DNA from 3 places in the Caloramator sp. ALD01 genome. Region 3 is predicted to be linked to each of the others. Evidence: predicted binding sites of a transcription regulator. Region 3 holds the regulator's gene; each other region holds the start of a gene.
The links. The regulator HrcA, encoded in region 3, represses chaperone genes, less so after heat shock. The targets are predictions, from matches to a motif close to TGTTAGCACTCNNNNNNNNNGAGTGCTAACA.
Positions count from the first base shown of each region.

Region 1: A3M9_RS0109510 (PTS transporter subunit IIBC) is a predicted target of HrcA. The motif match lies at 5,583-5,613, and genes of this name have one in related genera.
Region 2: groES (co-chaperone GroES) is a predicted target of HrcA. The motif match lies at 3,513-3,543, and genes of this name have one in related genera.

Region 1 covers NZ_AXAA01000026.1:5,206-16,944, forward strand. The annotation lists gene A3M9_RS0109485 (cellulose biosynthesis cyclic di-GMP-binding regulatory protein BcsB) at 1-1,003, opposite strand, end outside; gene A3M9_RS0109490 (glycosyltransferase) at 1,014-2,252, opposite strand; gene A3M9_RS13645 (polysaccharide deacetylase family protein) at 2,246-3,826, opposite strand; gene A3M9_RS0109500 (hypothetical protein) at 3,804-4,850, opposite strand; gene A3M9_RS0109505 (hypothetical protein) at 5,063-5,353, shown strand; gene A3M9_RS0109510 (PTS transporter subunit IIBC) at 5,632-7,275, shown strand; gene A3M9_RS0109515 (endonuclease/exonuclease/phosphatase family protein) at 7,278-8,063, shown strand; gene A3M9_RS0109520 (alpha-glucosidase) at 8,162-9,844, shown strand; gene A3M9_RS0109525 (H-type small acid-soluble spore protein) at 9,887-10,063, opposite strand; gene A3M9_RS13650 (DUF6241 domain-containing protein) at 10,132-10,560, opposite strand; gene A3M9_RS0109535 (DUF2089 domain-containing protein) at 10,699-11,064, shown strand; gene A3M9_RS0109540 (hypothetical protein) at 11,083-11,448, shown strand; gene A3M9_RS13655 (hypothetical protein) at 11,460-11,720, shown strand; gene A3M9_RS0109550 (hypothetical protein) at 11,731-11,739, opposite strand, start outside.
Region 2 covers NZ_AXAA01000045.1:219-10,028, forward strand. The annotation lists gene A3M9_RS0111445 (NupC/NupG family nucleoside CNT transporter) at 228-1,448, shown strand; gene groL (chaperonin GroEL) at 1,528-3,153, opposite strand; gene groES (co-chaperone GroES) at 3,175-3,459, opposite strand; gene A3M9_RS0111460 (ACT domain-containing protein) at 3,866-4,297, opposite strand; gene A3M9_RS0111465 (DNA-3-methyladenine glycosylase) at 4,309-5,184, opposite strand; gene A3M9_RS0111470 (hypothetical protein) at 5,195-6,004, opposite strand; gene A3M9_RS14310 (SH3 domain-containing protein) at 6,103-7,809, opposite strand; gene trxA (thioredoxin) at 7,993-8,316, shown strand; gene A3M9_RS0111485 (NAD(P)/FAD-dependent oxidoreductase) at 8,316-9,146, shown strand; gene A3M9_RS0111490 (3-hydroxybutyryl-CoA dehydrogenase) at 9,212-9,810, opposite strand, start outside.
Region 3 covers NZ_AXAA01000011.1:38,894-50,632, reverse strand. The annotation lists gene dnaK (molecular chaperone DnaK) at 1-835, opposite strand, end outside; gene grpE (nucleotide exchange factor GrpE) at 854-1,438, opposite strand; gene hrcA (heat-inducible transcriptional repressor HrcA) at 1,452-2,477, opposite strand; gene hemW (radical SAM family heme chaperone HemW) at 2,591-3,694, opposite strand; gene lepA (translation elongation factor 4) at 3,694-5,496, opposite strand; gene spoIIP (stage II sporulation protein P) at 5,608-6,681, opposite strand; gene gpr (GPR endopeptidase) at 6,740-7,717, opposite strand; gene rpsT (30S ribosomal protein S20) at 7,897-8,163, shown strand; gene holA (DNA polymerase III subunit delta) at 8,190-9,176, opposite strand; gene A3M9_RS0106815 (DNA internalization-related competence protein ComEC/Rec2) at 9,195-11,279, opposite strand; gene A3M9_RS0106810 (hypothetical protein) at 11,289-11,546, opposite strand; gene A3M9_RS0106805 (ECF transporter S component) at 11,637-11,739, opposite strand, start outside.

The DNA of each region.
Region 1 (11,739 bases), on a different contig from region 3:
CGTTTAAAACTATATCTTTATAACCTAAATCCTTTAAAGTCACTCTATCCTGATATATTTCTCTATTTTTTTGTTTATATTCACCTACATAAAATGTATCATCATATACTCCCTTTAAAAAATCTATATCGCCTAACGCCTTAGCTGCAAATATAAGTTTTTTACTGTCGAAGGAAGTTATTATTAAAACATACCTATCCACATTATAGGGAGATTTTATAAGCTTGACTAAAGCATTATTTGATATTTTGCTTCTATCTTCACTGTCTATGTACTTCTTAAAATTTTCGTCTAATTCAAAGTAGGGAGATATAACGATTATATTTTTATCCACATCATCCACACTAAAATCCTTAATATGCTCTACCCTTAAACTTAAATTAGAGTATGCATCATATCTTCCAAATACTGCTGATAGATAAAAAAGTGCAAGATATGAATCTAAGTCTTCCCCTGTTAAAATAACTGTGTTAAAACCATCATCATTTCCCCTTTTTAAAAAGGGATAAGGGAAATTACTTAGCCTTATATTTTCCATATTCTCTTCGTATTCTATGTGAACATAGCTGTCATCCTGAATCTCAATCCAATTTCCTATGTTTGTATCTTCATAGGAGTCTTCTCCATCTATCATTTTAAAGGCACATATCCTTAAAGAATTAAAACCTACCTTCATTTTTTCCCTTTTTAAGAAGAAGGCTGTTTGTATATTTTTTTTACCATAAATCTCAACACTTCCAACAGAAGAACCATTTAAATATACAGTTAGCATAGAATTTTTATATTTTATTGCTTCACTTATATTTATATTTAAATATACATAGCTTTCATCCTTTAAAAACCAATTTTCATCAACATAAAAATTAAAATCATAATAACTTCTAATACCTCTAAGTTCTACATTGTTGTTTAATTTATAGTTTTTTATTCCTATATTCTCAGCATATATAGTTTGAGAAAAAACTAAAAAAAGTATAATAAAAATCTTAAGTATCCTCTTCATCTTATCCCCCCTAAAATCTTTCTGTCTTATACCACCTGTGTTCCCTTTTTAAAACCCTATCCTTTAAGTAGGAATAAACACCCATTGTAGAAACAATACCCCAAAGCTTGCAATAGGTAAAATACATTAAAAATATCAATGCAATATTTTTAATAGTAAATTCCTCCTTCTCGAGGGATAGAGAAATAGCAACTTCAAGTATGAACATAATATATGATAAAAACCAAATCAAAACCAAATTTCCATAAACACCCACACTTAAGTTAGTTAAACAACCAAGAATAAAAACACAGTCAGAGATTAATGTTGATAGTAGAAAAACAAAATAAACTAATGTAAAGTAAATAACATCTATAAAGGCACTACTTTTTATCAAACTTCTATCAAATAAATATTTAAATACAACATATACATTTCCCTTAACCCACCTTTTCCTCTGCTTAAACCAAACTCTTAAGTTTTCTGGTTCCTGTTCAAAGGTTACTGCCTGTGGAACAAATTTAATTCTATATCCCATACTGTATATTCTTATGCTAACCTCTGTATCCTCTGCAATTGCCCTATCATCCCATCCATCAACTTTATCAAGTATATCCTTCCTTACTAAAAAATTGGTTCCTGGTATGGTACATAAGTTAAAAAGTCTCCATCTTCCTCCCTGTGCCATCCATTGAAAACTAAGCCCCTCTATATTTATAAACCTTGTTAATAGGTTTTTGTTTTTATTTATTGTCCTAAACTTACCTATAACAGCACCTAAGTTTCTGTCCTTTTTAAGTTCACAAACAAGATTGTATAGTGCTTGTCTATCTGGTCTATTATCCGCATCATATACTGCAATAAACTCACCCTTTGCATATTTAAGCCCAATGTTTAGGGCATTTGCCTTACCCTTTCCCCCTGTCTTAAAATCTGTTTTTACAATCCTAAGCCTCCCTTTATACTCCTCCTTTAATCCTTCTAAAATATACCCTGTATTATCTGTTGATAAATCGTCAACTACTATAAGTTCAAACCTATCTATAGGATAGTTAAAATCCATTATACTCCTTACAGTCTCTTCAATTACCTTCTCCTCATTATGGGCTGGGACTAAAATAGATACAAAAGGCAACTCCTCTAATAAAAAAGTTGTCTTACTTGATTCAATATAATATAGATAGCCAAAATAAGTCAGTATTCCTCCTATGATGAGCATTAGCCATATAGAATAAAGGGAGAACAGGAACAAATTATCATAAATCACCATCCCCTCTCCCTCCTTAGATAAATGGAATGAATTAATATTACTACCATTCCTGTTAATAATAGGATAAATATAAAAAGAGCAGACCTTTGTATATCATAAAAACTTAATTTTATATCTATCCTCTTGTGATAGTCCCAATCTATTTTCCCATCTCTACTTTTTATACAAACGTCCTTTAATTTTATATAGTTTTCCTCTTGTTTTAGGTCATAGAAAGAATAACCCCTATTCCTTAACTCTCCTATTATTTTCTTTAGATAGTCAATATTCACAAACGTATGAAAATAAAGGCCTCCAAAATAGTCTCTAACTACGGAAGTTCTATCTATATTTTTTAATATTTCATTTATGTTGTCTGAATAGACATAGCCTAAGTTTTCAGGTATAAGCCTATTTATAAACTCAATATCATTTATTCTAAAAGGGTAGGATGTTGTACAAAAGGAATGTTCTGATGTTTGTATATGACCTACATAAGTTGAAAAGTGCCTCTTTAAGAACTCATATCCATCTCTATTTATTGCATAGTGGGGTGCCTCAAAGGCAAGAGGATAAAGTCCACATTTTAAACATTCTAAAAGTGCCTTATATACCCTATCCTCCATATACTTATCCATATCATCCGATGGTGCCCTATTATTTTTAATATCCCAAAACTCATAACCTTCCCCAGTTTTTTCATCCCTTATTTGATGAGTATATCCGTGAAGAACTATACTAGCTCCATTTTGTTGCATATATCTTAGTGTCTCTACAAGCTCCCTATTATCGGATATCCTATATATCCTTCCATTTTCCTTATAAGCAGGAATTAGGGCTATCATATAGGGTATTCCTTCAGCCTTTAGATAGTCTCCTATACTCCTCAATTTTTTAACATCAACTTTAGCGTGCACATCCTCTATCCTTACAAAAACCCTTTTTTCCTGCCTATGTTCTTTTTTTAAAACATCGTGAAGAACGTCACAAAGTATATAAAAGGTTGTTCCCTCTGAATCATATCTTGTAACAATCCACCTGTTGTTGTATTTAAATATATATGGTATTTGTTTTTTACCATCTGTAAAATAGCTAATCACTTGTCCATTTTTTACGTCATAGAAATCAACAAAATTGTTATCCGAAACACCAAATTTTCTATTAAACGAAAACCCCAAATCCCTATAATATACATCGACTGCATTATAGTTTTTTCCTAAAAATATATTTTTACCAAACTGCTCCCTTAGAAGAACCTCCTTAAAGCCTGTCCCAATTAAAACTGTAGTTCCCTTATACCTCATCAAGTCCTCTAAAACCCTACTTGAAAGTTCCTCTTCATCTAACCCCAAAACAAAAACACAATCAAAATGCTCCAAATATCCCTCTTGATAGCACTTCTCTGAAACCTCATAAACATCAACATCAAAATGACCTAATGCAAGTTTAAAGGCTAAAACCTCATCATTGTCATAACCAAATTTATATCTTGTATCGTATATTATAAGCACCCTATCCCTTTTATCCTCTGCACAGGCTCTTCCAATCATAAAGCATATTATTGCTAATAAACTAATTATTATCTTCTTTAACAATATAGCATCCCCCCATCCTTAAGGCTAAAAGTGCATTTAAATTATCAAAGGAGTGGGCATATAGATTTGCTTCATTACCAAATGCACCGTATATGGGAGATAGTCTATTTTTACATTGAAGTTTTAACATCCTGTTTATTAGCATATTATATAAATCAACATCCCTATAGTATAAAGCAACCCTTGCTAAAGTCGCATAAATTGCTGTGGATTCTATCCTTGAGGCTGGCTTTAAATCTCTTATGTAATACTCTGAATAGACTGCACCCTTTTTTTCTATTTCACTTTTAATAAACTTAATAAAATCCATATAAAAAATGTTGTCCTCTGCCAAGTGTTCAACTACTATTGCATTTTGAAGCATATCAACCTTATACTCACTTGAATATTGTTTTGTTCTTAAATTATATCTATTTCTAAAAAAGGGGGTACCCTCTATCTTTCCATTTTCTAAAACCCATCTTGAGTTTTCGTATATGCTTTTAAAACTTAGTTCGTAATTGCTAATAAGATTCATTGTATACAAATCTATATAGGATAAAGTAATAGTACCTGACTTTGTATATCCATCATAATAGTCTACTAAAAAGCCATTCCTACATTCATATTTTTTAACAGAGGCTATAATCCTTTTAGCAAGATTGAAGTACTCCTTGTCCCCAAAAACACTATACCCTATTAAAAGTGCTCTTATAATTCTCAAATCATCTATCGAAGCAGATGATGTATATTTATAATCCTCACCAACTCGCCAAGAGACCAAATTATTTTTTAGCATCATTTTATCCATTACAAACTCATAATGCCTCCTGTATCCTGCCTCATCCTTTATGTATAGATAATAGAGCATAGAGAGTCCCTCAGATTCTGACAAAACATCCCTTGAACCAAACTCCATTTTATAGTTGGTAAATATACCTCCATACTCACTTGTTAGTTTTTTCTCTACAAATTCCCTAACTAACTTTTCATCAAGTGTCTCACAAGGATAATCATATTCGAAACTTAACCTTTTACTATTCATATTCCCCTCCCACATTACAAGAAATATGAGAACTAAAACCAATAAAATATACCTTCTAATAACAACCACTCCCCTATGTCTTATAAAATTATATTTTTCAAAGGGATTAAATAGAACAGGTTAAAACTTGGTTAATTTATTGACAAGCTATATCTATTGATTTATACTAATATTGAAAATAATCTGAATATTATTGTTTTTGGAGGCGACTTATGATGAATTTATACCATATCAACCTAACTTATGAAAACAAAATAGATGAGATAGCAGAGGATATAATAAACAACAACTTTGATGTTATTGAAATATACGGAATATGTAGCAGCTGTGATAGGGACTTAGTATTTGAATGTTTTGATTCAAACCCTATATTTAACATATTAAGAGAGCTTCAGCTAAAGGGTATTAGAGGATATAGATTTGACTGTAATATTTACGAAAGTTCAGATAAAAAGATTACTCTTGTTAAAAAATACGATGTTACCAATATAAATGAAATATAAATCATCTAAAATTTCTCCCCTTAAAACTCATTTTAACTTAATCAATAACATTCATCTCCCCCTTATATAAGTAGGGGGGGGAGTTCACCTTCCTATGAGGTTACTTATTCAATTCTTTATATTTTTAATATTTTTATTAATCTTAGGTTTCTTGACATCAGACTTTTTTTACTATATACTACAATTGTTAATTGTCTGAAATATTTGATGGCATAATCCATCAAATATTTTTTTACGCCCTATGCAATCGTTTGCTCACATTTAAAGGAGGTTTTAAAATGTCTAAAAAAATATTCACCTTTGATTTCTGGCAAAAATTCGGAAAAGCACTTATGGTTGTAGTCGCAGTAATGCCTGCAGCAGGACTTATGATTTCAATTGGAAAACTTATTGGAATTCTATTTGGGGACATTACACTTGCACAGACGATTGCAAGAATAATTGAAGATTTAGGTTGGGGAATAATTGTAAATCTTCACATACTATTTGCAGTTGCAATAGGTGGTTCTTGGGCAAAGGAGAGAGCTGGTGGTGCCTTTGCTGCACTTATAGCCTTCATACTAATAAACCGTGTAACAGGTGCAATATTTGGCGTAAATGGTGCAATGCTTCAGGATGCAAATGCAACTGTTAAAACAATATTTGGCTCAAATTTAGTTGTTAAGGACTACTTTACATCTGTACTTGGTGCTCCAGCACTTAATATGGGTGTATTTGTTGGTATAATAGCAGGTTTCTTAGGTGCCGCACTTTATAACAAATACTACAACTACAACAAACTTCCAAACGCACTTTCCTTCTTTAATGGAAAAAGGTTTGTTCCTTTTGTGGTTATATTAGGTTCAGTTGTAACAGCAACTATACTTTCAATCTTTTGGCCAATTGTACAAACTGGTATAAACACATTTGGTAAATGGATTGCAACATCAAGGGAAAATGCTCCATTTATCTCAACATTTATATATGGAGCCCTTGAAAGAATACTACTTCCATTTGGTCTTCACCATATGATTACTATACCTATGAACTACACAGAACTTGGTGGAGTTTACAACATACTGACTGGAGATAAAGTTGGACAAGTTGTTTATGGGCAAGACCCTCTATGGCTTGCTTGGATTACAGACCTTAACAACCTAAAGGCTGCTGGAGATATGGCTACATATAATAAACTTCTTGCTACAGTGCATCCAGCAAGATTTAAGGTTGGACAAGTAGTAACTTCAACTGCATCATTAATAGGTGCTGCACTTGCGATGTATATGAGCGTTGAGAAGGAAAAAAGACCTCAATACAAATCAATGTTTTTATCTGCTGCACTTGCAGTATTTTTAACAGGAGTTACAGAACCAATTGAATTTATGTTTATGTTTACATCACCAATACTATTCTTTGGATATGCAGTGTTCACAGGACTTGCCTTTGCAATGGCAGACCTTATAAACTTAAGAATACACGCCTTTGGTTTTATAGAACTTTTAACACGTACACCAATGATAATAAATGCTGGACTTGCAAAGGACCTACTAAACTTTGTATTTACTTGCCTTCTATTCTTTGCTGTAAACTTCTTTGGGTTTAGGTTCGCAATAAAGAAGTTTAATATACTAACTCCAGGACGTGGAGAAAATCAACTTGATGCAGAGGAAGAGGCTGCTGCAACAACTACTAATACAGGCAATAGAGAATTAGCATTTAAAATAATTGAACTTTTAGGAGGACGTGAAAACATTGTTGAAGTTGATGCTTGTATGACAAGACTTAGAGTTACAGTTGTTGATACAGCAAAGGTTGCAGAACAAAGCAAATGGAAGGAAAATGGAGCTGTTGGACTAATTATAAAGGATAAGGGAATACAAGCAATTTACGGTCCTAAGGCAGATATATTAAAATCGGATATAAATGATATATTGGGGGCATAATAATGAAGCTATTAACACTAAACTGCCATTCCTGGATTGAGGAGAATCAGCTTGAAAAGCTTGATATTATTGCAAAGGATATCATTGAAAAGGGATATGATGTGGTTTCTCTTCAGGAGGTAAATCAGCTAATTGAAAGTAAAGTAGCTATGGACATTGTTAAGGAGGACAACTTTGCCCTCCTACTTATGAATAAAATAAACCAAACTTCAAAGGAAAAGTACAGTATGTACTACGAAAAGAGCCATATAGGATATGATAAATACGAAGAAGGAGTTGCTCTTTTAACAAAGCATAAGGTAAAAGATGTAAAGTCATACCTCATTTCAAGGGCAGATGACTTTAGCTTTTGGAAAACAAGAAGAGTTTTAAAGGCAAGTATTTTAATAGAAGGAGAAGTGATAGACTTCTACTCCTGCCACCTTGGTTGGTGGGATGATGAGAAGGAACCCTTTAAGGAGCAGTTTGACAGGTTATATGAAACTATTGACCAAAATAAGCTAACATTCCTTATGGGAGACTTTAACAACAACGCCTTTATAAGAAATCAAGGCTATGACTACATCATACAAAGGGGACTTTACGACACCTACAGCCTTGCAGAAGTAAAGGATGATGGCGTTACAGTAAAGGGGAAAATAGCAGGTTGGGATGAAAACAGAAATGATTTAAGACTTGATTTAATTTTAGTAAATAGGAAAATACCTGTTAAGTCTTCATCTGTTATATTCAACGGTATAAATAAAGAGGTTGTATCTGACCACTTTGGTGTTTGTGTTGAAATATAAACATATGGGCTGTATAAAATAATACAGCCCTTAAAATAAAAAGGATATTTTCTGATTATTTTAAAATTTGTATAAAATTATAAAGGATGGTGTTTATTGTGAAAAGAGCTTGGTGGAAGGAAGGCGTAGCATACCAAATATATGTAAGAAGTTTTAAAGACACTAATGGAGATGGAATTGGTGATTTAAGGGGAATTATTGAAAAACTTGATTACCTTAAACATTTAGGTGTTGATATGATATACCTAAACCCTATAAACAAATCTCCAAACGATGACAATGGCTATGACATTAGCGACTACTATGATATTATGGATGAATTTGGTACAATGGAGGATTTCAAACTTCTAATCCAAGAAATGCATAAGAGGGATATGAAGCTAATAATGGATCTTGTTATAAACCACACCTCAGATGAACATCCTTGGTTTGTTGAGAGCAGAAAATCAAAGGACAATCCGTATAGGGACTATTATATATGGCATCCTGGTAAAAACGGAAATCCTCCAAACAATTGGGGTTCCTTCTTTGGTGGAAGTGCTTGGGAATATGATGAACAATCAGGAGAATATTATCTACACCTATTCTCAAAGAAAATGCCTGATTTAAACTGGAGATGTGAATATGTAAGAAATGAAATAATTAAAATGATTCAATTTTGGATTGATTTAGGAGTTGATGGGTTTAGATTTGATGCAATAAACCATCTTGAAAAGGACTTTAACTTCCCAGATGCAGAGATAAAAGAAGGACAAGTATATGGAGACTTTATAAAATATGTTCAAAACCTACCTAAGGTACACGACTATATAAAGGAAATAAGAAGAAGGGTATTTAACACAGGATATCACGTTTTAATCGGAGAAACAGGGGGAATTAGCTACCATAATGCCTACCTATATACAGGTGTTGATAGAGAAGAACTTGATATGACCTTCCATTTTGATATGCACTCTGTTGGCAAAGGTGAAAGGGACTGGGAGAGAAGAAAGATAGATTTAGTAAAAGAGATAAAGGAAAAGATGAGTGGATGGCAGATGAGGGATGAGAAGGAAGGCTGGTGCCCAATCTTCTACTCAAACCACGACTCAACAAGAACAGTATCAAGACTTGGGGACGATAAAAAATACCATAAAGAGTCTGCAAAAATGCTGGCAACATTACAGCTTACCCAAAAGGGAACACCATTTATATACTATGGTGATGAAATAGGAATGACAAATGCTTGGGACTTTGAACTTGAGGATTATAGGGATGTTGCTGTTTTTAATAAATATAGGGATTTTGTTGAATCTGGACTTGTGAGCCACGAAAACTATATAAAGGGGCTACACCTAACATCAAGGGATAATGCAAGAACGCCTATGCAGTGGGATGACAGCAAAAACGCTGGATTTAGTGAGACTACTCCTTGGATTAGGGTTAATTCAAATTACAAGGATATAAACGTTAAAGCTCAAATTAAGGATGAAGATTCAATATTAAATTACTATAGAAGGCTTATCGAACTTAGAAAAAACAATTTAACTCTTGTTTATGGAGATTTTATTGAAATTAATAGAGAGCACGAGGAGATATACTCATATATAAGAAAAGGGGAAGATGATGCATTTTTAGTAGTGGTAAACTTCTTTGGTGGAACACCTGAATTTAAACTTCCTGAAGATGTTGAGATTAAAGAGGCTAAGCTAATCTTATCAAACTACAACTTTTTAGGTGAAAATATAGACAATATAACCTTAAGACCTTATGAGGCAAGAATTTATAAGATTAATTTATAATAAATATACTTTAGGTGATTATCACCTAAAGTATATTTATTTTTATTTCTCCTGTAATTTTGAAACAGGAACTTCAAAAACCTTGTTGGTATCTAAGTCTTTAACAACTGCTGATTTTGTATCCTTATGTACCTCCTCAATCCAGACACTGTGGCCGTTGTACTTTACATCAATTACACCAAGTGAGTCTTGAATTTCCATTGCCCTTTCAAGCCTCATAGCTACACCCCTTTTTTTGTATTATGTTGTGCAAATTAGAAAATATTATACACCATTTTTTAACAAAATTATTTTCGCAAACTTTTGGCCTTACCTACTGTCCCTCCAAGCTTACTCCATACATAGTTATGTTCCTCTACACAATTTGAAAAATCTCCATTTTTCCACCTATTTAGTATTTCAATTAATTTATTCTTCTCTAAAGCTTTCAAATTGCTTTCTTTAATCTTTTCAATCAATCTATCACACAGCTCAACTGTTATTTCAACTTCTCCCCAAACTTCACCATCTACTGCCTCTATTTTTGTATTTGCCATCCTGTGCATTGTATCATATATTTCATATTCTAATGATTTATTTGAAACTACTTTTGATTTGGTTTTAGTTAAAGGTTGTACTACTCCTTCATTAATTAAAATTTTTCTCATCCATAAAAAAGAACCTACAAATAGAATAAGACAAAAAAGAATAACGACCGTCCTTTTATTTAGTTTCACACAATCATCTCCTTTTATATTTTAAATACTGTAATTAATATTTTTAATTTTTATTGCTGTCTTGAATCAAAATATTTAATTTCTGTATTTACATTTTTAATATTAGAGTTATAATATAATTAAGAGAGGTGATAATGTATGGCATTTAAAATTATATCCAAATGTCCTGTCTGCAATTCAAAATTAATTGCAACTAAGCTTAAATGTACAAAATGCCAAACAGTCATTGAAAACGAATTTGAACTTTCAAGGTTTTCAAATTTAACATCAGAACAGCTCAACTTCATTGAAGTATTTATAAAATGCAGAGGAAATATAAAGGACGTTGAAAAGGAACTTGGTGTATCCTACCCTACAGTTCGAAGCAAACTTGATGATGTAATATCTGCACTTGGATACATACCAACAAAATCAAAAGACGAAAACAACACCTTGGACATACTAACAAAACTTGAAAACGGGGAGATAACCGCCGATGATGCAATCAATTTATTAAAAAAATAAATTTAAAGGGGGATTAAAATGAACGAAGAAATAATGAAGGTATTGAAAATGGTTGAGGAAGGCAGGATTGATTCACAAAAGGCAGCGGAACTTATTTCGCTTTTAAATTCAAAGGAGCAAGAAAAGACAAGTGAAACTAAAGATAAAATGTTTAAGGTAATAGTGAAATCATCAAAGGGAGACAACGTAAACATCAATGTACCTGTAAAATTCATAAGCACCCTTGGAGCAGCTATTAAAAAATTGCCAAAGGTTGAAGGTGTTGAGGGACTTGAAGAAATTGATATACAGGCAATTTTGAAGGCAGTAAGTGAAGGTCTTGAAGGGAAAATAGTTGATATAAAAAGTGAAAATGGTGACATTGTTGAAGTTGTAGTTGAGTAATGGTGAGCAAGATGAGAATATACATTAAGGAAAACAATGGTAAAATAATAAAAATTAAAGTTCCAGCTTTTCTATTAGGAACTGCAATTAACATACTAAATGCGGTTGTTTTTATAGGTAAACCTTGGCTTGACAAGGAATTTAAAGAAGCTTTAGATTGCATAGATTTAAAGGCTTTAAAGAGATGTTTTAAAGAATTAATTAAATATAAAGGATTACAATTGTTATACGTAAAATCACAAAATGGTGAGGAAGTTGAAATAGTAATATAGGGCTGTGTTTTCACAGCCC
Region 2 (9,810 bases), on a different contig from region 3:
ATTTATTCATAAATAAAACAAAAATGGCAAGTAGAAACTTTTTTAAAGTTCACTTGCCGAATTTAAGTTCAACTTAAATTTACCATAAAAATTATTTCATTTGTTTATTTTGTGTAACAATTTAAAACACTTTTAAATTTAGAACTATTTATATATGTATTGAAATTTGTCGAATTCTGTATTAAATTATAACTTGTTGTTTTAATAAAACAAGAAAGGAGATAAGTATGGAAAAATTAATGAGTTTAATCGGGGTCATTGTTCTTCTTGGAACTGCATTCTTGCTTTCCGAAAACAAGAAAAAAGTAAACTGGATTTTAGTTGCTAAGGGTCTTACTATCCAAATCGTATTTGCACTTGTAGTTTTAAAGTGGCCTACAGGTCAAAAAATATTTGATGTTATAAGTAGAGGAGTAACTAAGTTACTTGACTTTACAAAGTATGGAACAACATTCTTATTTGGTGACTTGATTGATACAAACAAATTTGGACTTATATTCGCACTACAAATACTTCCAACAATAATATTCTTCTCAGCCCTAATGAGCGTACTTTATTATCTTGGAGTAATGCAGGCTGTTGTATCATTCCTTGCAAAGATAATGCTAAAGCTTCTTGGAACATCAGGTGCTGAATCACTTTCAAATACTGCAAATATATTCCTTGGACAAACAGAAGCTCCACTTCTAATTAAACCATACGTAAATGATATGACTCGTTCAGAGCTACTTACAATAATGGTTGGTGGAATGGCAACTGTTGCAGGTGGAGTTATGGCAGGGTATATTGCAATGGGAATTGATGCAGGGCACCTAATAGCAGCAAGCCTTATGGCTGCACCAGCCAGCTTAATGATTTCAAAGATAATGCTTCCTGAAACAGAAGAGCCAAAGACAAAGGGAAAAGTTGATATGACCTTTGAAAAGATGGACGCAAATGTTATTGACGCTGCTGCACGTGGTGCTGCTGAAGGACTTCAACTTAGTTTAAATGTTGGTGCTATGCTACTTGCATTTATAGCTTTAGTTTCATTAATAAATTATATAATTGCTAAGTTTGGATTACTTATAGGTATGAGCAATCTAAGCCTTGAATGGATAATGGGAAGAGTGTTTGCACCATTTACTTTCATAATAGGTGTACCATTTAAGGATATAATACAAGCTGGAAGCTTACTTGGCCAAAAGATAGTTATAAATGAATTCTTTGCCTTTGCAAATCTTGCTGAACTTGTAAAAACAGGTGCATTAGATAAGAGAACTATAACACTTTTAACATATGCACTTTGTGGTTTTGCAAACATAAGCTCAATTGCAATACAAATAGGTGGAATTGGTGGTCTTGCACCAAATAGACGTTCAGATATTGCAAAACTTGGAGTTAGAGCTCTAATTGGTGGAACACTTGTTGGACTTTTAAATGCAGCAATAGCAGGAATATTACTATAAAAAAGGATTGCCCTTGGGCAATCCTTTTTTATAGTATATAAGTTATAAGGGATTGCCTTATGGCAATCCCTATATTTTATTAATACATATCTGGCATTCCGCCTGGCATTGCTGGAGCCTTTTCCTTTTCTGGAAGTTCAGCAACTACAGCTTCTGTTGTTAGGAATGTTGAAGCAACTGATGCAGCGTTTTGAAGTGCTGATCTTGTAACCTTAGTTGGGTCAACTATTCCGTTTTCAATCATATTGATGTATCTTTCGTGTAGAGCGTCAAATCCTACACCCTTATCTGATGCCTTAACTCTTTCTACTACAACTGCACCATCAAATCCAGCGTTTTCAGCTATTTGTCTAACTGGTTCTTCAAGTGCTCTCTTAACTATGTTTATACCAACCTTAACGTCTTGTTCTGTTTCCTTTTCAGCAAGTTCTGCAACTGCTGGAATTACGTTGATGTATGCTGTACCACCACCTGGCACTATACCTTCTTCTACAGCAGCCTTTGTAGCATTTAGAGCGTCTTCTATTCTTAGTTTCTTTTCCTTAAGTTCTGTTTCAGTAGCAGCACCAACCTTGATTACTGCAACTCCACCTGCAAGCTTAGCAAGTCTTTCTTGTAGTTTTTCTCTATCGAAGTCTGAAGTAGTTTCTTCTATTTGAGCTCTTATTTGAGCAACTCTTGCCTTAATTTCTTCCTTATCTCCTCTACCGTTTACGATAGTTGTATTTTCCTTTGTAATCTTAACTCTTTCAGCACGTCCAAGCATTGTGATGTCTGCTTCCTTTAGGTCTCTTCCAAGTTCTTCTGAAATTACTTGACCACCTGTTAGGATAGCAATGTCTTGTAGCATTTCCTTTCTTCTGTCACCAAAACCTGGAGCCTTAACAGCAACACAAGTGAATGTTCCTCTTAGCTTGTTAACAACAAGTGTTGCAAGTGCTTCACCTTCAACGTCTTCAGCTATGATAAGTAGCTTTCTTCCTTGTTGAACGATTTGTTCAAGAACTGGAAGAATATCTTGGATATTTGATATCTTCTTGTCTGTAATTAATATGAATGGATCGTCTAAAACTGCTTCCATCTTTTCAGCATCAGTTACCATATATGGGCTGATGTATCCTCTATCAAATTGCATACCTTCAACAACTTCAAGTTCTGTTCCCATTGTCTTTGATTCTTCTACTGTGATAACTCCTTCGTTACCTACCTTTTCCATAGCATCAGCTATAAGTTGACCTATTTCTTCGTCTGCAGCTGATATTGATGCAACTCTTGCTATGTCTTCCTTACCGTTAACTTGCTTTGATATCTTCTTTATTTCATCAACAGCAACGTCAACAGCCTTCTTAATACCAGTTCTAACTAACATTGGGTTTGCACCAGCTGTAACGTTCTTTAATCCTTCTCTTATTATAGCTTGTGCAAGTAGTGTTGCAGTTGTAGTACCATCACCTGCAACATCATTTGTCTTAGTTGCAACTTCCTTAACAAGTTGAGCACCCATATTTTCATATGGATCTTCTAATTCTATTTCTCTTGCTATTGATACACCGTCGTTAGTTATAAGTGGTGCACCAAACTTCTTATCAAGTACAACGTTTCTTCCCTTTGGTCCAAGTGTTATTTTAACAGTGTTAGCAAGCTTATCAACACCTCTTTGCATTGCACGTCTTGCTTCTTCACCGAACATTATTTCCTTTGCCATATTTCTCTACCCCCTTTAAAATTATTCTACTATTGCAAGGATATCATCTTGTCTTAGGATTGTGTACTCAACACCATCAATCTTAACTTCGTTTCCTGCATATTTTGAGAATATTACCTTATCTCCAACCTTTACTTCCATCTTTACTTCTTTTCCGTCAACATATCCCCCTGGTCCTACTGCAATAACTTCTGCCATTTGTGGCTTTTCCTTTGCTGAACCTGGTAGAACAATTCCGCTCTTAGTTGTCTCTTCAGCTTCAATCTTTTTAATTACTACTCTGTCACCAAGTGGTCTAAGATTCATTCTAACCCCTCCTTAGACTATATTTTTATGTAAATTTTTTTGTTATCTTTGTTTGTTAGCACTCACTATGTACGAGTGCTAATCACACTTATAATATTAAATATTTTTTATTTTATAATCAACTCTGTAAATATTAGCTAAATCTTTATGTATTCCATATTATCGTAATTTTAGTTTAATTATCTACTTCTTTCACTTGAATTTGCATTTTTTCTTTTTATTTTAATATTATCCAATTCATACACATCTAATATTATTGCCAAGTATTATAAAGTTATGCATTTATAAACTATATATTTATAATTGATTTTAATAAAAAAGTCCCATAAAGTTTTTAAGCCATATCTTTAATATAAATTAAAAGCCTAAAAACTCCTTATGGGACTAATCTGGTTTATGTATTTCATTACTTTATAATCTGAATCTTTCTAACTCCTGGCAGGTTCTTAATGATATCAATTAATTCATCTGGATTTTGGTTTAGGGCTATTGTATCTATGGACATTGAAACCATTGCAAAATCCTCTTGAGGTATACTTTGGTTTATTGTAAGTATGTTCCCATTTGCCTTTGCAACAACATCTAATATTTTTGAAAGAACACCCGATATATGATCAAGTATCATTGCAAGTGTAAGTATTTGAGTTTTGTTTTCATAAAACTCAAATATGCTGTCCTTATACTTATAGTAGGTACTTCTACTTATTCCTACTTCTTTAACTGCATCATTTACTCTGTTGTACTTTCCTTGATTTAAAAGCTTTTTTACCTCCATAACTTTAATAAATACTTCAGGTAATACTCCTGCCTCTACTACATAGTACTTCTTATTTTGCATTGTCCCCCTCCTTAAAATGCATCCTTCCCTTTAAATTCTCTTGCATAATAAAATAAATACTGCTGTGCAAAGCCAGCATAAAATTTAAATTTATCCCTTCCAAATTGACGTATTTTATTTAAACTAACATCTGGTGCAAGATAAAAATGTTGCATAACTCTTTTAACCCATACGTCAACAGGAAAGGCATCATACTTTTGCATAGAAAAGAGCAGAATACAATCTGCAACCTTTGGCCCTATTCCCTTAAGCTTTGTTAGCTCTTTAAAGGCTTCATCAGTATCAAGTTCCTTTATGATATTTAAATCTACTTCCCCATTGTATATCTTAGAAACAGTATCTACTATATAGGGTGCTCTAAAACCAACTCCACATTCCTCTAATTCTTTTATGTTTGCTCTTTTTAAACTATCTGGGGTTGGAAAAGAATAATATGTTTTACCCTCAAATTCAATTTCTTTTCCATATCTTCTTGATATATTTTCAACTGCTCTTTTTATCATTGGTATTCTGTTGTTGGCTGATATTATAAAGGATACTACTATCTCAAACATATCCTGATTTAAAATTCTAATACCCTCTCCATACCTTATTGCCTCTTTTAGTATTTTATCCCTTGAGAGCTCGCTTTTAATGTATCCATAATCTCTCTTTAAATCAAAATAATATTCCCATAATTTTTTATCTTCTATTCTTCCACCCTTTATATATATATCTTTACCCCTTTGAAAAATCCTTACTGCCCTGTCATAGGCTACTCCAACATAGCTTCCATCCTCTTGCTCATTCCACCTAAAACACTGCCCACAATCAAATATATGTTTAATATTGAAATCTTCTGTATTTTTTATAACTATTCCTTCTGTATATTCTTCAAATTTATACATAATAAAACACCTACCTAAGCTTCAAATCCTTATATATAAATCTTATAGTTATAATGTTTATTCCTGTTATATATTCAAACTCTTCCTTTATCTTTTTTATAATAGTTTCTGCAAGCTGGTTGAGAGTACACAGTCCCTTTACAGTTACATATATTGCAACTTCAATTCCTTCTTCCCTATTGTCTAACTTAATAGTATCAACCTTTAAGGCATCTGTTTCCCTTTCAACTATATAGGAAATTATATTTTTTATAACCGTTTCCGATACTGTAAATTTACCAAGATAGCTAAAGGTTGGCCTTACTATAGTTTTTTCTACATTTTGCTTCTTATTATCCCTAACTATTATGTTTTTTATAGAATCTATAAAATAACCCGAAAAACTCCTTTTAATCTCAAATACAGGGACAGGTATTACGTGCTTTCCTTCCTTTAATCTCTGCCTTCTTGCAGTTTCAATCTCCTCTTTAGTTGAAATGTCTTCTATATTTATAACTTCATATTTATTAGGTAGATTTAGTGCTTCAGTTATATGCTCAACCATATTTAAAGATGTTGCAAGAATCAAAATTCTATCTATATTAAGTTCATTTAATTTTTCCTTTACTTGTCTTCTATGTTCATCCTCATAAAATATGGCCCTTTTGACTGCGGCCATTTTTGTTTTTTCTTTTTTTGCAGACACTCCTGCAACAACTCTTCCTTTATATATCAATAACCCATCATCAATAATACAATCTATATTATATAAGCTTGCAACCTGCATTGCTTTGTAGCTCTTTCCTGTTCCACTTTTCCCAACAAGGCATATTATTTCCATACCATCACCTTTTTTATTATTTCTTTTATTATATACGATATGTTTTGTTTAAGAAAGATTCAAATTAAAGAATTTTTACAAATTAAAAAGCCGAAGCATTATCGCTTCAGCTTCTCCTTTACCACATCCCATATATCATCCGTTTCAAAATTTAATTGCCAAGCCGACATTCCCTTCAAATCATATTTATTTATAAGGTCAAGTCTATACCCCATTGATTTTGCATTTTCAAGCCAAACAAGATGCCTATTACCATCCTTATCAAAATATTCTCCAACATCCTGTTTTGCATTGTTATCAAAGTAGATATTACCTCCATATTGTTTTATAATATCTACTGCCTGCTGCATTTTCAAAACATTTGAATCAAATGCTTGATTAGTGTTTTGTGCCACTTTAAAATCTCTTAAATAAAATGGCACTCCAAGAATAAGCTTGTCCTTTGGAACTTTAAGGGCAAGTATTTCATTTATTCCCTGTTCAACCCAAGGAAGTGAACCAACAGAACCTGCGACTGGTGAACCTTTATAGTGTTCATCATAGGCCATATACATCATATAATCGACTATATCAGATAGTGCCTTTCTGTCATAGAATCTTGACCATTTATCTGATGTTGATGGCTTTGTTACATCAATAGAAACCTTAATTAGAGGATTTTTAGCCTTTAGTCTATTTGTAAGTTCCCTTGTAAATGTGATAAGTCCCTCTTGGTTTTTAAGCCCAAGTCCCTCAAAATCTATGTTTATGCCATCTAAATTATATTTTTCTGCATAACCTACTACTTGATTTATAACCCTATCCATAACACTTTTATTGGTAAACATCGCATAGGCTCTATCTGCATCAAACTCTGCAAGCAGTGCCCAAACTTCATATCCATTTCTATGGGCTATTTTTACATATTCAGAATCTGCCTTATCTAAAACATTTATACTGTTTAAATTAGATGCAGAACCTATAATATAAAACCAGGTAGGGGATACTACATCAAGCCCTATACTTACTGAATTTTTAGTAATATATTTACTTTCTGGATTTTTTATATTGTAGTATTTCTTATTTTCATCCCTATTATAAACATAATGCCAAGCAAGCGTTATTTTTTCCTTAGGCGTGTAATTTATAATTTGTGCATTTTGTGCTAAAATATACCCCTCTGTGGCACCTTGTCTTATTTTATAATATGTTCCTCTATCCTCAAGAATTTTATATGTCTTTCCCTTAACTGCATATCTTTCATCCTCCACTCCATCTATCCCTTTTAAAATAGGAGTATCTTCCTTTATAACAATGTACTTACCTTCATTAGGTCCTTCTTTTAAGTTTAAAAGTTTTTTAGTATACCCACTATGGATATACCCTCTACTGGTTTTATAAAAACTTCCTGATTGTCCTATTACATCTACTACTTGTCCTTTAGAAAGATATCCAACTACTTTGTATATAATAGAAGGTCCACTTCTTATTGTCAGATTAGTTGCTGTTACCTCTACTTTAAAAGGTATAAAAATTGTTCCTCTACTTACGTTGTTTTGAGATGTTGTCTGTACCCTTTTTGTATACCAACTGTAGATATACCCTCTATTCGTTTTGTAAAAACTTCCTGATTGTCCTATTACATCTACTACTTGTCCCTTTGTATAGTACCCTACAATCCTATACTTTGTTGATGGTCCGCTTCTTATAGAAAGTTTTGTTGCTGTTATTTGTACTTTAAATTGAGAAGCTTCTGCCTTTGGCATAAAAACAGAAAATATTGATATAATAAAGGTAAACAGCAAAAACATAGACATTTTTTTCATTACCACACCCCCTTATTTGAATTATCGAAAAAAAATCAATTTTACTTTACATAATAAATTATGGTAAAATCTATATATAATTTTAAAAATCATATTGACATTTTTTTATATGAAGAGTATTATAATAGTAGGGATACCCCTTAAGGGTATATGAAAAGAATATTAATTCAGGAGGTAATATATATGGTAATGCACGTAACTGATAACAATTTCCAAAATGAAGTTTTAAATTCTGATGTTCCAGTACTTGTAGATTTTTGGGCTACTTGGTGTGGACCTTGTAAAATGCTTGCACCAGTTATAGAAGAAGTTGCTCAAAAGATGGATGGCGAAGTTAAAGTTGTTAAGCTTGATGTTGATGAAAACCCTGTAACTGCAAGCCAATATGGAATAATGAGTATCCCAACTCTTGTTCTATTTAAAGATGGTAAGCCTGTTGGAAAACTTGTTGGATTTAGGCCAGCTGATCAAATAGAATCAGCAATAAGAGGAGCTCTAAACCTATAATGTACGATATAGCAATAATCGGGAAAGGCCCAGCAGGGATTTCTGCTGCTATTAATGCCTACGCAAGAAACAAGAAGGTTATAATTTTCGGGCAGGATAGCAAGAAAATCCTCTGGGCTCCTTCTATTCCAAACTATGCAGGCTTACCAAACATAACAGGAACTGAGTTTATGGAAAGGCTAAATGACCATCTTAAAACAACAGATGCCTTTGTAGTTAATCAAAACGTTCTTGCTGTTTATTCTATGGGAACACACTTTAGTATTCAAGCTGGAACAGAAATGTATGAAGCCAAAAAGGTTATACTTGCAACAGGTGTTGACTTTAAAAAGACAATTGAAAATGAAGATAAGTTCTTAGGTTCTGGTGTTAGCTACTGTGCAACCTGCGATGCCCCACTATATAAGGGAAGGGTTGTAGCAGTAGTAGGATACAACCACGAATCAATTGAAGAAGCAAACTTTTTAGCAACTGTATGTAGCAAAGTATATTTTATACCTCAGATGAAGGAAGATTTATCAAATTTAGATAAAAATATTGAAGTTATAAATTCTAAACCATTAAGATTTGAAGGTTCCTTTAGTGCCGAAAAGTTAATTCTTGAAAATGGAGAAATTACTGCTGACGGTTTCTTTGTACTAAAGGACAGCTATCCTTTAACTTCACTTGTACCAGGACTTGAAGTGGATGGACCTCACGTTAAGGTTGATAGGAATATGGAAACAAATATAAAGGGACTTTATGCTGCAGGTGATGTTGTTGGAAAGCCATATCAAATAGCAAAGGCAGTAGGCGAAGGACAAATAGCTGCCCTTAATGCCTGTGAATAAAGGTGCCAGTTAGGTGAGATGCGAATAAAACCGCCTTCACCTAATCGGCACCTTTTTATATTTCTTTATTTATATGTGTAAAATCCTCTTCCTGTCTTTCTGCCTAAGTATCCAGCCCTTACCATCTTTCTTAATAATGGGTGTGGTCTATATTTTGAATCACCTGTTTCATTATATATAGTTTCCATAATAGCAAGATTAACATCATTCCCTATAAAGTCTGCAAGTTCAAGTGGTCCCATAGGATGATTTGCACCAAGTTTCATAGCTTTATCAATGTCCTCTACTGTTGCAACACCTTCTGCAAGAAGAGCTACTGCTTCATTTATCATTGGTATTAAAAGCCTATTTACAACAAATCCTGCAGATTCCTTAACTTCAATTGGTTCTTTGCCAATTTTCATAGATATATCCTTAATTTTTTCAAAGGTTTCATCAGAAGTTGCAATACCTCTTATGATTTCTATTAGTTTCATAACTGGTGCTGGATTAAAAAAGTGCATTCCTATTACCTTATCTGGCCTTTTGGTTGCTGCTGCTATCTCTGTAATTGATAGAGAAGATGTATTTGTAGCAAGAACTGTATCTTCTTTACATATTACATCAAGCCTACTGAATATATCCTTTTTTACCTCCATATTTTCATAAACAGCCTCAACAACCA
Region 3 (11,739 bases):
CTTCAAATTTAGCCCTTGTTAAAGTAACATTTAAATGCTTTGGACCAGTTGCATCAGCTGTAATAAATGGTAGATTTATTTCAGTTGATAATAATGTTGAAAGCTCAATTTTTGCTTTTTCTGCTGCTTCTTTTAATCTTTGCATTGCCATCTTGTCACTTCTTAAATCTATACCATTTTCAGCTCTAAATGTTTCAACAAGATAATCTATAATTCTTTGGTCAAAGTCATCTCCACCAAGATGTGTATTACCATTTGTAGCTTTAACTTCAAATACTCCATCTCCTATTTCAAGTATTGAAACGTCAAATGTACCTCCACCTAAATCATATACAAGTATCTTTTGGTTTTTATCCATCTTATCTAATCCATAAGCCAAAGATGCTGCTGTTGGTTCATTTATTATTCTTAATACTTCAAGCCCTGCTATTCTTCCAGCATCCTTTGTTGCTTGTCTTTGACTATCATTAAAATATGCTGGAACAGTAATAACTGCTTGTGTAACTGGTTCTCCAAGATAAGCCTCAGCATCTGCCTTTAGCTTCATCAAAATCATTGCTGAAATTTCTTGTGGAGTATATTCCTTATCATCTATTTTCACCTTGTGATCTGTTCCCATATGTCTTTTAATTGATATAATTGTTCTATCTGGGTTTGTTATTGCTTGTCTTTTTGCAACTTGACCTACAATTCTTTCTCCATTTGGTTTAAATGCAACTACTGATGGTGTAGTTCTTGAACCTTCTGAATTTGGAATTACAACTGGTTCTCCACCTTCCATTACGGCAACACAAGAGTTTGTAGTACCAAGGTCAATTCCTATTACCTTTCCCATTTTATCTCCTCCTCTTTATTAATTTGCGACCTTAACCATACTGTATCTTAATATTTTTTCTTTATATTTATACCCTTTTTGGAAAACCTCAACAATTACATTTTCCTCAAGGTTTTCATCTTCTATATGCATTACTGCATTATGAAAGTTAGGATCGAACTTTTCATTAAGAGCAGGTATTTCCTCAATACCTAACTTTGTTAAAGTATCTTTAAACAATTTCAATGTCATTTCTACACCTTCATAAAGTGGTGTTCTTTCTTCCGTTGAAATAACAGCTCTCTCTAAATTATCAAGAATTGGTAATATGTTTTTAATAGCATCAGCAAATCCATCATCATATATTGTCTCTTTTTCTTTTTGTGTTCTTCTTCTGTAATTATCAAATTCAGCCTTTGTCCTTCTTAAAAGTTCTAAATACTCATTACACTCCTTAGTCTTTTCATCAAGCTGATTTTTTATATCAATTAGCTCGTCTTTGTTTTCATCATTTATATCATTATTTACTTCCTTTTCAGATTCTAAGTCTTCTATTTTTTCAATTATTTCTTCCTTCTCTTCCTTTTCAAGTTCATTTTCATTCACTTTTATTTCCTCTGTCACACTATCACCTCTACTATAGAGTTTTTTCAAAAACTTCACTTAAAACATTAGAAATTGATTTTAATATGCCAATAACTCTTGCATAATCCATTCTTTTAGGACCAATTATTCCAATTGTACCTGCAGTTTTATCTGCAATATTATATGTTGCCTTTACAATACTACAATCTTTTATTTTATCATTTTCATTTTCACAACCTATATAAACACAAAAATTATTAGTATCTTCAGCAAAAACATTTGTAAGTAATTTTTTGTCCTCTATAAAAGATAAAAATGTTTTTGCTTTATCTTTATCATCATATTCAGGATATTCAAATATGTTAGTTGTTCCCTCAAGATATACTTCTGCATCATCTTCCTTTAAACTTTCATATACAACAGATATGATAGCAGAAAATATCTCACTATATTCCCTCATATGACTTTGTATATCAGAAATTACTGTAAGTCCAATATCATTAATAGTTAATCCTGATAATTTTTCATTTAATAGATTATTCAATTTTAAAATTTTAGAATCATCGACTGCATTAGGTGATTTTATCACTACATTTTTTATAATACCTGTATCTGTAACAACAACAGCAACAATATCGTAGTCACTTACACGTATTAACTGGAGTGACCTTATTGAACTCTTTCTAACAGAAGGAGTCAGTACAGCAGATGTATATTTTGTGATATCAGATATTAATTTAGTTGTCCTTTTAATAATTTTATCTAATTCATTTATAGTTTGAATTTGAAGCATATATTTAATTTTTTCTATTTCCTGTGGGGATGGATATTTAATTTCCATTATTTGATCTACATAGTACCTATATCCTCTGTCAGAGGGAATTCTTCCAGCCGATGTATGGGGTTGTTCTAATAGTCCTAGATCTTCTAAGTCCGCCATTTCATTTCTAATGGTTGCTGGACTTATATCAGTCAAATATTTTTTAGCTATAGTTCTTGATCCAACTGGTTCAGCAGTTTCTATATAATCTGTCACAATAGCCTCTAATATTTTTCTTTTTCTCTCTCCTAGTTCCATTATTCCACCCCCTTTTCTTGTTAGCACTCATTAATCACGAGTGCTAATCACTACGATTTTAAAATATCACTATTAAAATATTTTGTCAATATATGCATTATTATAATAAAATTTCATTTTAAAAAGGAAACAAAGACTAAATTGGATAAATCTCGTCCTTTCTCTGTTAATCTTATATTTTCTCCATATTTCTCAATTAATCCCTTATCAATCAAGTCTAATATCTCATTACCATAGACCTGCATAACATCCTCATTAAATTTACTTTTGAACTTATTAATATTTATTCCGCAATTCATTCTTAAACCTAAAAACATAAATTCAGCCATATGTTCTTCCTTAGTTAAAATATTTTTTTCTTCTATTGCATTACCATAGTTTTTTATATTATAAATATATTTTTTTATATCTTTAACATTACTATACCTAATACCATTTATATATGAATGTGCACCTGCACCCACCCCAATATACTCATCATCACTCCAATAAATGATATTATGCCTGCATTCATAGCCTATTTTTGCAAAATTTGATATTTCATATTGGTTATACCCATTCTCTTTAAGCAAATTTATCATTGTATGATAAAGCAATCTTTCCTCTTCTTCATCAAGTAGATTTAGTTCATCATTTTGATATAAATTATAAAACCTTGTATCTTCTTCTATTATTAAGCTATAACAGGAAATATGCTGTGGCTCTAACTTTATTACATTTAACAATGTCTCTATGAATTCATTTACATTTTGATCCGGTAAGTTAAACATCAAGTCGACATTTATATTTTTAAAACCCAAACTTTTTGCATCTTTAAAATTAATTAAAAACTGTTCATAGGTATGAATTCTTCCTAATTTTTTCAATACTTTATTATCTGTACTTTGTAAACCTATTGATAATCTATTTACACCATATTTTTTTAACATATTAAGCTTCTCTAAATTTAAAGTACCAGGATTGGCTTCTATTGTAAATTCCTTTGGTGTAAACTTTTCAAGCGAACTTAATAATTTTTCTAAATTTTTGATAGATAAAATGGTGGGAGTACCCCCACCAATAAAAATTGTATCAAATTGTTTTTCTTCTAATAAATTTATTTCCCTAAGCAAAGCCTCAATATATTCATCCTGATATTCTGTATTCACAATTGAATTAAAATCACAATAATAACATTTGCTTTTGCAAAATGGTATATGAATATACAATCCCTTCATTATTCCACCTTCAATACAGCCATAAATGCTTCTTGTGGAACTTCAACAGTTCCTATTTGTTTCATTCTCTTCTTACCTTCTTTTTGTTTTTCAAGGAGTTTCTTTTTACGTGAAATATCTCCACCATAACACTTTGCTAAAACATCTTTCCTTAACGCTTTTACGGTTTCTCTTGCAATTACTTTTGAACCAATAGCTGCTTGAATTGGTATTTCAAACAACTGTCTTGGTATAATCTCCTTTAACTTTTCAGCAATAGCTCTTCCCTTTTGATATGCCTTCTCCTTTGGAACAATTTGTGACAAGGCATCTACAGGATCTCCATTTAATAAAATATCAAGTTTAACAAGTTCAGACCTTTTATATCCTGCAAGTTCATAATCAAGTGATGCATATCCCTTTGTTCTTGACTTTAATGCGTCAAAGAAATCATAAATTATCTCGTTTAAAGGAATTTCATAATGGAGCATAACTCTTGTTGTCTCTAAATATTCCATATTTTTAAATATTCCTCTTTTTTCTTGACATAGTTCCATTACAGCCCCCACATAATCTGAAGGACATATTATACTTGCATTAACAATTGGCTCTTCCATATAACTAATCTCCGTTGTAGGAGGCATATTTGTTGGATTCGTAAGCTCTATAATTTCTCCATTAGTCTTTATAATCTTATAAATAACACTTGGGGCTGTAGTTACTAAATTCAAGTTATATTCTCTCTCTAATCTCTCTTGTATTATTTCCATATGAAGTAAACCTAAAAAGCCACATCTAAAACCAAAACCTAATGCAACAGATGTTTCAGGTTCAAAGGTTAATGCAGCATCATTTAACTGTAGTTTTTCTAAGGCATCCTTTAAATCATTGTAATCTGAACTATCGGCTGGATAAATACCACTATAAACCATTGGAATCGCTGGTCTATAACCAGGCAATGGTTCAATTGCTGGTCTTTCTGCCTCTGTTATAGTATCTCCAACTCTTGCATCTCTTACATTTTTAATACTTGCAGTTACGTAACCAACATCACCCGCTTGTAGCTTATCAACCTCCATAAAACTTGGTCTAAATATACCTACTTCTGTAACTTCATATTCCTTTCCTGACATCATAAGTTTTATTTTTGTGCCTTTTTTTATAGTTCCTTCCTTTACCCTTACATAACATACAACGCCTTTATATGGGTCATAATAACTGTCAAATATAAGAGCCCTTAAAGGTGCATCTTCATCACCATTTGGACAAGGAATTTTTTCAACAATTGCCTTTAATACATCCTCTATTCCAAGCCCAACCTTTGCTGATATAAGAGGTGCATCACTACAATCAAGTCCAATCACATCTTCTATTTCCTTTTTTATTTCTTCAGGTCTTGCACTTGGTAAATCTATCTTATTTATTACAGGAACTATCTCTAAGTCATGTTCTAAGGCCAGATAACAATTAGCAAGTGTTTGTGCTTGAATTCCCTGTGTTGCATCCACAACTAATATTGCACCTTCACAAGCTGCTAAACTTCTTGATACTTCATAATTAAAATCTACGTGACCTGGTGTATCTATCAAATTTAGGATATACTCATCATTGCCATCGTTGTGAATTAATCTAACTGCCTGAGCTTTAATTGTTATTCCTCTTTCTTTTTCAAGCTCCATTGTATCTAATACCTGTTCTTCCATTTCTCTTTGAGTTAATGTACCTGTTTTTTCTATTAATCTATCTGCCAAAGTTGATTTACCATGATCTATATGAGCTATTATACAGAAATTACGTATTTTCTTTTGTCTATCACTTGGCATAGCCTAACCTCCTTAAAATTATACAAAAATAGTCATAATTGATTATAACACAATATTTTATAAATATGTCAACATTGAATTTATTTAAAATAGGAATGTCCAAAGACATTCCTATTTTAAATAGATCGCAATTGATTTTGCAATAATTTTACTTGTTCTAATAGCTTCATCTAATGAATTAAGGTTAGAACCTACTTCAAGTAAAATCATTTTATCAGATAAATCTTGATTATATTTCGCATTTTGCTTAACGATTCCCCTACTAAGGTTTGGATACATATTGTTTATTATTGTATTTAATTTTTCCGCTTTTTCATAATTAGTTTTATAATTTTTATTTTTAGCACCAACTACAAACATCAATCTTGCGTGTCTTTCATCATTAATAATAACAGTTGTTTTGCTTGATGAAGTAGTAGCATCTCTATGTAAGTCAATTATTATTTTTAAACTTGGATATTTTTTTAAATAAGAAGAAACAGTAGGTCTTGATTTTTCATATCCCTTTTCTCTTGTTGGTAAATCGTGTATTGTTATATCGTGCACTACTGCAATACCATACTTTTCTTCTAACTCCCTTTTAAGCTCTTCACCAACCTTAACAATATTTAAATTATAATCAGTTGTAAAATTTCTATCTTTTAAATTGTTAGGATTAAAACTTTCTGTAGTATGAGTATGAAAAATTAGAACTAAAGGCTTATCCCTATCAATTTTTTTCTTTTCAACATCATTTTTATCATTTGGCTTAACTACTTGTATAGAATCATCATCTTTTTTTGTAGGTTCTTTTGGTTCATCTGTTTCAATATCATTTTCCTTCTGGTTTTTTTTGTCATTATCCGCTACTATATTTACTGGATTATCATTATTGGTTATCAAATTTGAAATGTCTATATACCCAATCAATGGTACTTGATTTTCAAAATAACTTGTAGGGTCCTCTATATCTACTCCAACTAAATGTTTTAATATTAATGGTAATATACTAACTTTATCTTCATCCTCTATATTACTATATACATAGTCCATAATACCGTTAGATTTACTAATAGTACTAATATAAAAACTACTCGAATATAAATTTTTAGCAACAATCATAGGTGAAACTATTGATAGTAAAAGCCAAATAAGAATAAGAATGTAGATAATATTTAAAATAATTTCTTCATACCTTTTTTTCATTCCCTCATCCCCTTTGTAAATAACCTCTTAAAAATATATTATTTTTAATCCGAAAATATTACTGAAGGTATTTATTTAAATCTTCTTTATCTAATGAAGGATGGAGTGCTAAATTAATAGAATTTGCAATTATTTTTGACATATCATCTATTAATGCATCTATTTCCTTTGGTGTTACCATCAAATCACTAATATATGGACTTAAAATTTCCCTAATTAAAATATATTTTTCATTTTTATCAACCTTTTTAACAATATCATAGAAATCTTTATTATCCTTGCTTTGTTTTATCAATTCATCTATAATCATATCAATTGTATCATTGGCCATTGTTGCTGCATCAACAACAGTAGGTACACCAATTGCAATTACAGGTACTCCTAATGTATCCTTATTTAAAGCCATTCTCTTATTTCCAACTCCAGAACCAGGTCCTATTCCTGTATTCCCTATTTGAATAGTTGAGGCAACTCTCTCCATCTTTCTTGAAGCTAATGCGTCTATGGCAATAACATAATTAGGTTTTACCTTTGAAATAACTCCCTGTATTATCTCCGCAGTCTCTATACCTGTTAAACCTAAAACACCTGGTGCGATTGCACAAACTGGATTAATGCCCTCATCTATATGTTCAGGCATTAATTGTTTTAAATGTCTTGTAATTAGAAGCTTAGAAACCACTTTAGGTCCTAATGCATCTGGAGTAACATTCCAATTACCTAAACCTGCAACTAAAACTGTATCCCCGTCCTTAATTCCAATCATATTTTCTAATTCTTTAGCTAAAACCTCACTTATCTTATCATGTGCCTCTGCATCGTAATGTTTTATTCCTGGCACTTCTATTGTCACGTACCTTCCAATTTCTTTACCCATTATTTTTGCACCACGTTCATCTTTAATTTCAACAACTGTTACAGATACATCCTCATATGGTTTTTTCACATCAACTTCAACACCAGGAACTTCTGTGTTATTATCCTTTTTATACATTTCCCTTGCTTCAACTGCTAAATCCGTTCTAATGTTTATCACAATAATCCCTCCCTTAGTATTTAGTATATACATCCAAATTTTTTTTATTTTTAATTTAAATTCACTTGCTAATTTTAGTTCATAATGATATAATACTATCGTTACGAACAAACTGTTCGCCGTGTCCCCAAACTGCTGTAATGTCCCACTTATTAAAATTTTTCAGGAGGGATATTAAAATGGCAAATATTAAATCAGCTATCAAAAGAATAAGAGTTACTGAAAGAAGAACTCTAAGAAACAAAATGGTAAAGTCAGCTGTTAAAACTGCTATAAAGAAATTTGAAATAGCTTTAAACAGCGGCAATATCGACGAAGCAAAGGTTTTATATGCACAAGCAGTTAAAGCACTTGATAAGGCTGCAGCAAAAGGTGTAATACATAAAAATGCTGCATCAAGAAAGAAATCAAGACTTACTGTTAAGCTAAACAAAGCCCTTGCATAATAAAAACACCCGTTAGGGTGTTTTTATTATGCACACAATTCTATTATTAAATTTTCAACAGCAATAGAAGCATTTAGTTCTCCCTGTTTTATTTTTAAATCATATTCATAGCATCTCTTTATATTTTTTTTCAAATCACTTAATTCATATTTTTTAATCCATTTAATATAATTTTTAAGTGCAAAGTCTCTTATATTATATTTTTTTACTACATCATTATAATTCTCACCATAAATTTTTAACAGATACATTATTTTATAATTTCTAAATATCATACTTAAAATCATAAGTTCTTCTTCACCTTGAAGAATCATCTGATTATAAACCATTACAGCATCATCCAGTTCCTTTATTGTAATATAATCTAAAAGTCTAAAAATATTATTTTCAATGCTTTTTGATAAAATTAAATCTATATCTATTTTGTCAACAGTTTTTTTATCTCCTAAATAATCTACTAATTTTTTTAATTCTAAATCAATATTCTCATTACAAAGTGTAAGTTCTGATGTCAAATATAATAAATTTGACTTTGTAATAGTTTTGTTTTCTTTATTTAAATAGTTTTGAATGTATTCTTGAAGGTTTTCTCCCTTTAATTTTTTATACTCTATAACCATTCCATTTGTCCTAAATAACTTATATAAGTTTCCACTTTTATCAACATTTGAATAACTTGATAAAAGCAAAATATTTGTATCAGGTATATTATTTAAGTATTTTGAAAGTTCATTAGAAAGTGCATTGTTTTCAAAGATGTAATTAGCATTTTTTATATGTATAAGTCTTTTATCCGACATAAATGGTGTAGTTTCACAAGCATTAATTATAGATTCAATGCTTACATTTTCACCATCCATAATCAATATATTAATTTCTTTAAATTGTGTAATTAAATCATAAACTAATTCTATTGTGTTATCTATAATTGTTTTTTCCTGTCCATAAACTAAAATTAATGATTTTATATTTTTTATATTCTTTTTAAAATCAGAAAAATTATTTAACTCCATTATACATCATCCTTTTTACTATTTATGTATACTGTATTTTTTACCATCTGTCCTTATTTGAATAGTTCCATCTCTATCCGTTCTGTAATATTTTATATCATTCTCTTCTAACAAATCAATAACTTCTTTAGCTGGATGATTAAAGTTATTCTTACCAACAGTAAATATAGAGTTTTGAATTTTAATATTCTTAAGTATTTCTTCATTAAAGGAGTATCTTGAGCCGTGATGTGGCATTTTTACAATCTCAAATTCTCCACTAATTTTCTTCATTAATGACAATTCTGCATCTGCTGTAAGAAGAAAATCAAATTCTTTATATTTACCTATTATAACCAAACAATTTTCATTAACATTTTCACTTGTTTCTGATTCATTAGATAATATATTAAATTCAACACCATCAACTATCAATTTGTCATTATTTTTTAGTTCTATAAATTCATTATTATTCGGCTTAAATGCAAATTTTGAATGTACCTGCAGATTATTTATAACATATTGCAATCCACCAGCGTGATCATTGTGAAAATGTGTAATTATTAAAACATCAATCCTTCTATATCCTCTCTTTTTAACAAAAGGTACAACTCTTTTTTGTGCCATATTATATCCATTTATATTTCCGCCAGTATCTATTAAAATTGTCTTTTTATTAGGTGTTTCTATAAATATAGAATCACCTTGTCCTACATCTATAAAACTTATTATTAACTGATTTTTAGGGTAAAAATTAAATAGAAAAACTGCTGATAAAACGATTAATATTGCTTTTTTTAATTTATCATTTATTTTAATTAAATCAAAGAATAATATTATAATAATATAACTAATAATAAGCATATATAAAGAATAATTTGGGATATATAGATTAATATTTATGCATTTTAAAATATTTAATAACTTAATAAACAAATTACCTAAAATTAGGACAGGATATAAAATCATCTGACTCTTTGCCAAAGAAAATGTTATAAATGTTATCAAAGAAAAAATTGTGATAAAGGCTACTAAATATGAAACAAACAAATTAGTTATAACAGAAAATATTGATACATAACCACTTAAGAATAATATAATTGGCATTGAAAATATAAACGCTGATAGATTAATAGCTATCCTTTTATCCATTTTCTGTTTTAAAACCGGAGTTAAAATAATTATACCAAAGGTTGAAACTATAGATAAAATAAACCCTATATCATAAACAATATATACATTACTTGCAGTCATTAAAATAAAGGTTGTAACTAAAATATTTAATGAATTAGGATATTTTTTTAAAGTTTGAGCCAATGTAGCAAATAAAATCATAATAAAGGCCCTAACTGCAGAATGAGAAAAATTTGCTAACACAACATAACTATAAGTAAAAAACAATAGAGCAAAATATCTTACCTTAAAATTGGATGAAAAAAGTATCACTGTAAATAGTGCTAAAATTCCAAGATGACTTCCTGATACAGCTACTATATGACTTAAGTTTAATTCCCTCAAAACATCTTTAGTATATTCTTCTAAACCCTCTGTATCACCTGATAAAAATCCATTTATTATAGCTCCTGCTTCTTTATCTATTTTAATTAAATTCCTTTTAAAATTATCACTCAATCTATATAGACTTATAAAAAAATCGCGTTTAGTTCCAATCTTTTTAAATTCTATTACTTTTAAATAGGCATTTATGTTTTTACTAAATATCTTATTATAATTAATATCAGTAATAACTGTTCCCGTAAATATTATTTCATCTCCTACAGATAAATTTTTGTTATTATCAAAATATAACTTCAATGTATAATGTTTGTTCTTAACTATGCAACTTTTATTGTCTAATGAAATCTTAGTTACAACCCCTATATATTTTTTTTGGTTTTCTATACTTTTTAATTTATTTTTAAAAGAATAGAAGGAAATAAAAGCTACAAATACACCTACTAATAGAAAAAGTATATAGATATAAAAATCTCTCTTATAAATAATCATATAAACTAAAAATAGTGCAACAGCTGTTGCACCTAAAATTAATCTATATTCTTCTAAGAAAAATAGTATGCCCAAAATATATGGTATAACAATCCTTATCAATATACTTTTAAACATACTCTACCTCTAATGTTTTTTAGCATTTCCAATATATTTAAGATCTGCTTCTATATTTATCATATGTGCATTTCTATTATAATTAATGTTTATATTTTGTGGTTCTCCATCATCTTGATGTATTTTAAGGTAGTGATTTAATATTTCTGAAGCTATGTTTTCCGAAACATTATCATATACTAAAAAGTATTCCTTTTCAGGTATTTGCAATGAAAGATGATATACTCCATCCTTTACAGTTCTAGTTTCTCTTGATTCATTAAACATATCATCGCCTCCTATGTTAATAGCTATTTAAAGTATTAACATATTTTTTCTAATTTATACAAATAAAGAGGATGTTTTATCATCCTCTTACTATTGATTTATTAATCTGAACTTTGTCTTTTTTATTGCTAATATAATTGGTACTGCTACAACCGCACTTACCAATCCTTGTGTTATATCTCCTGAAATTAAA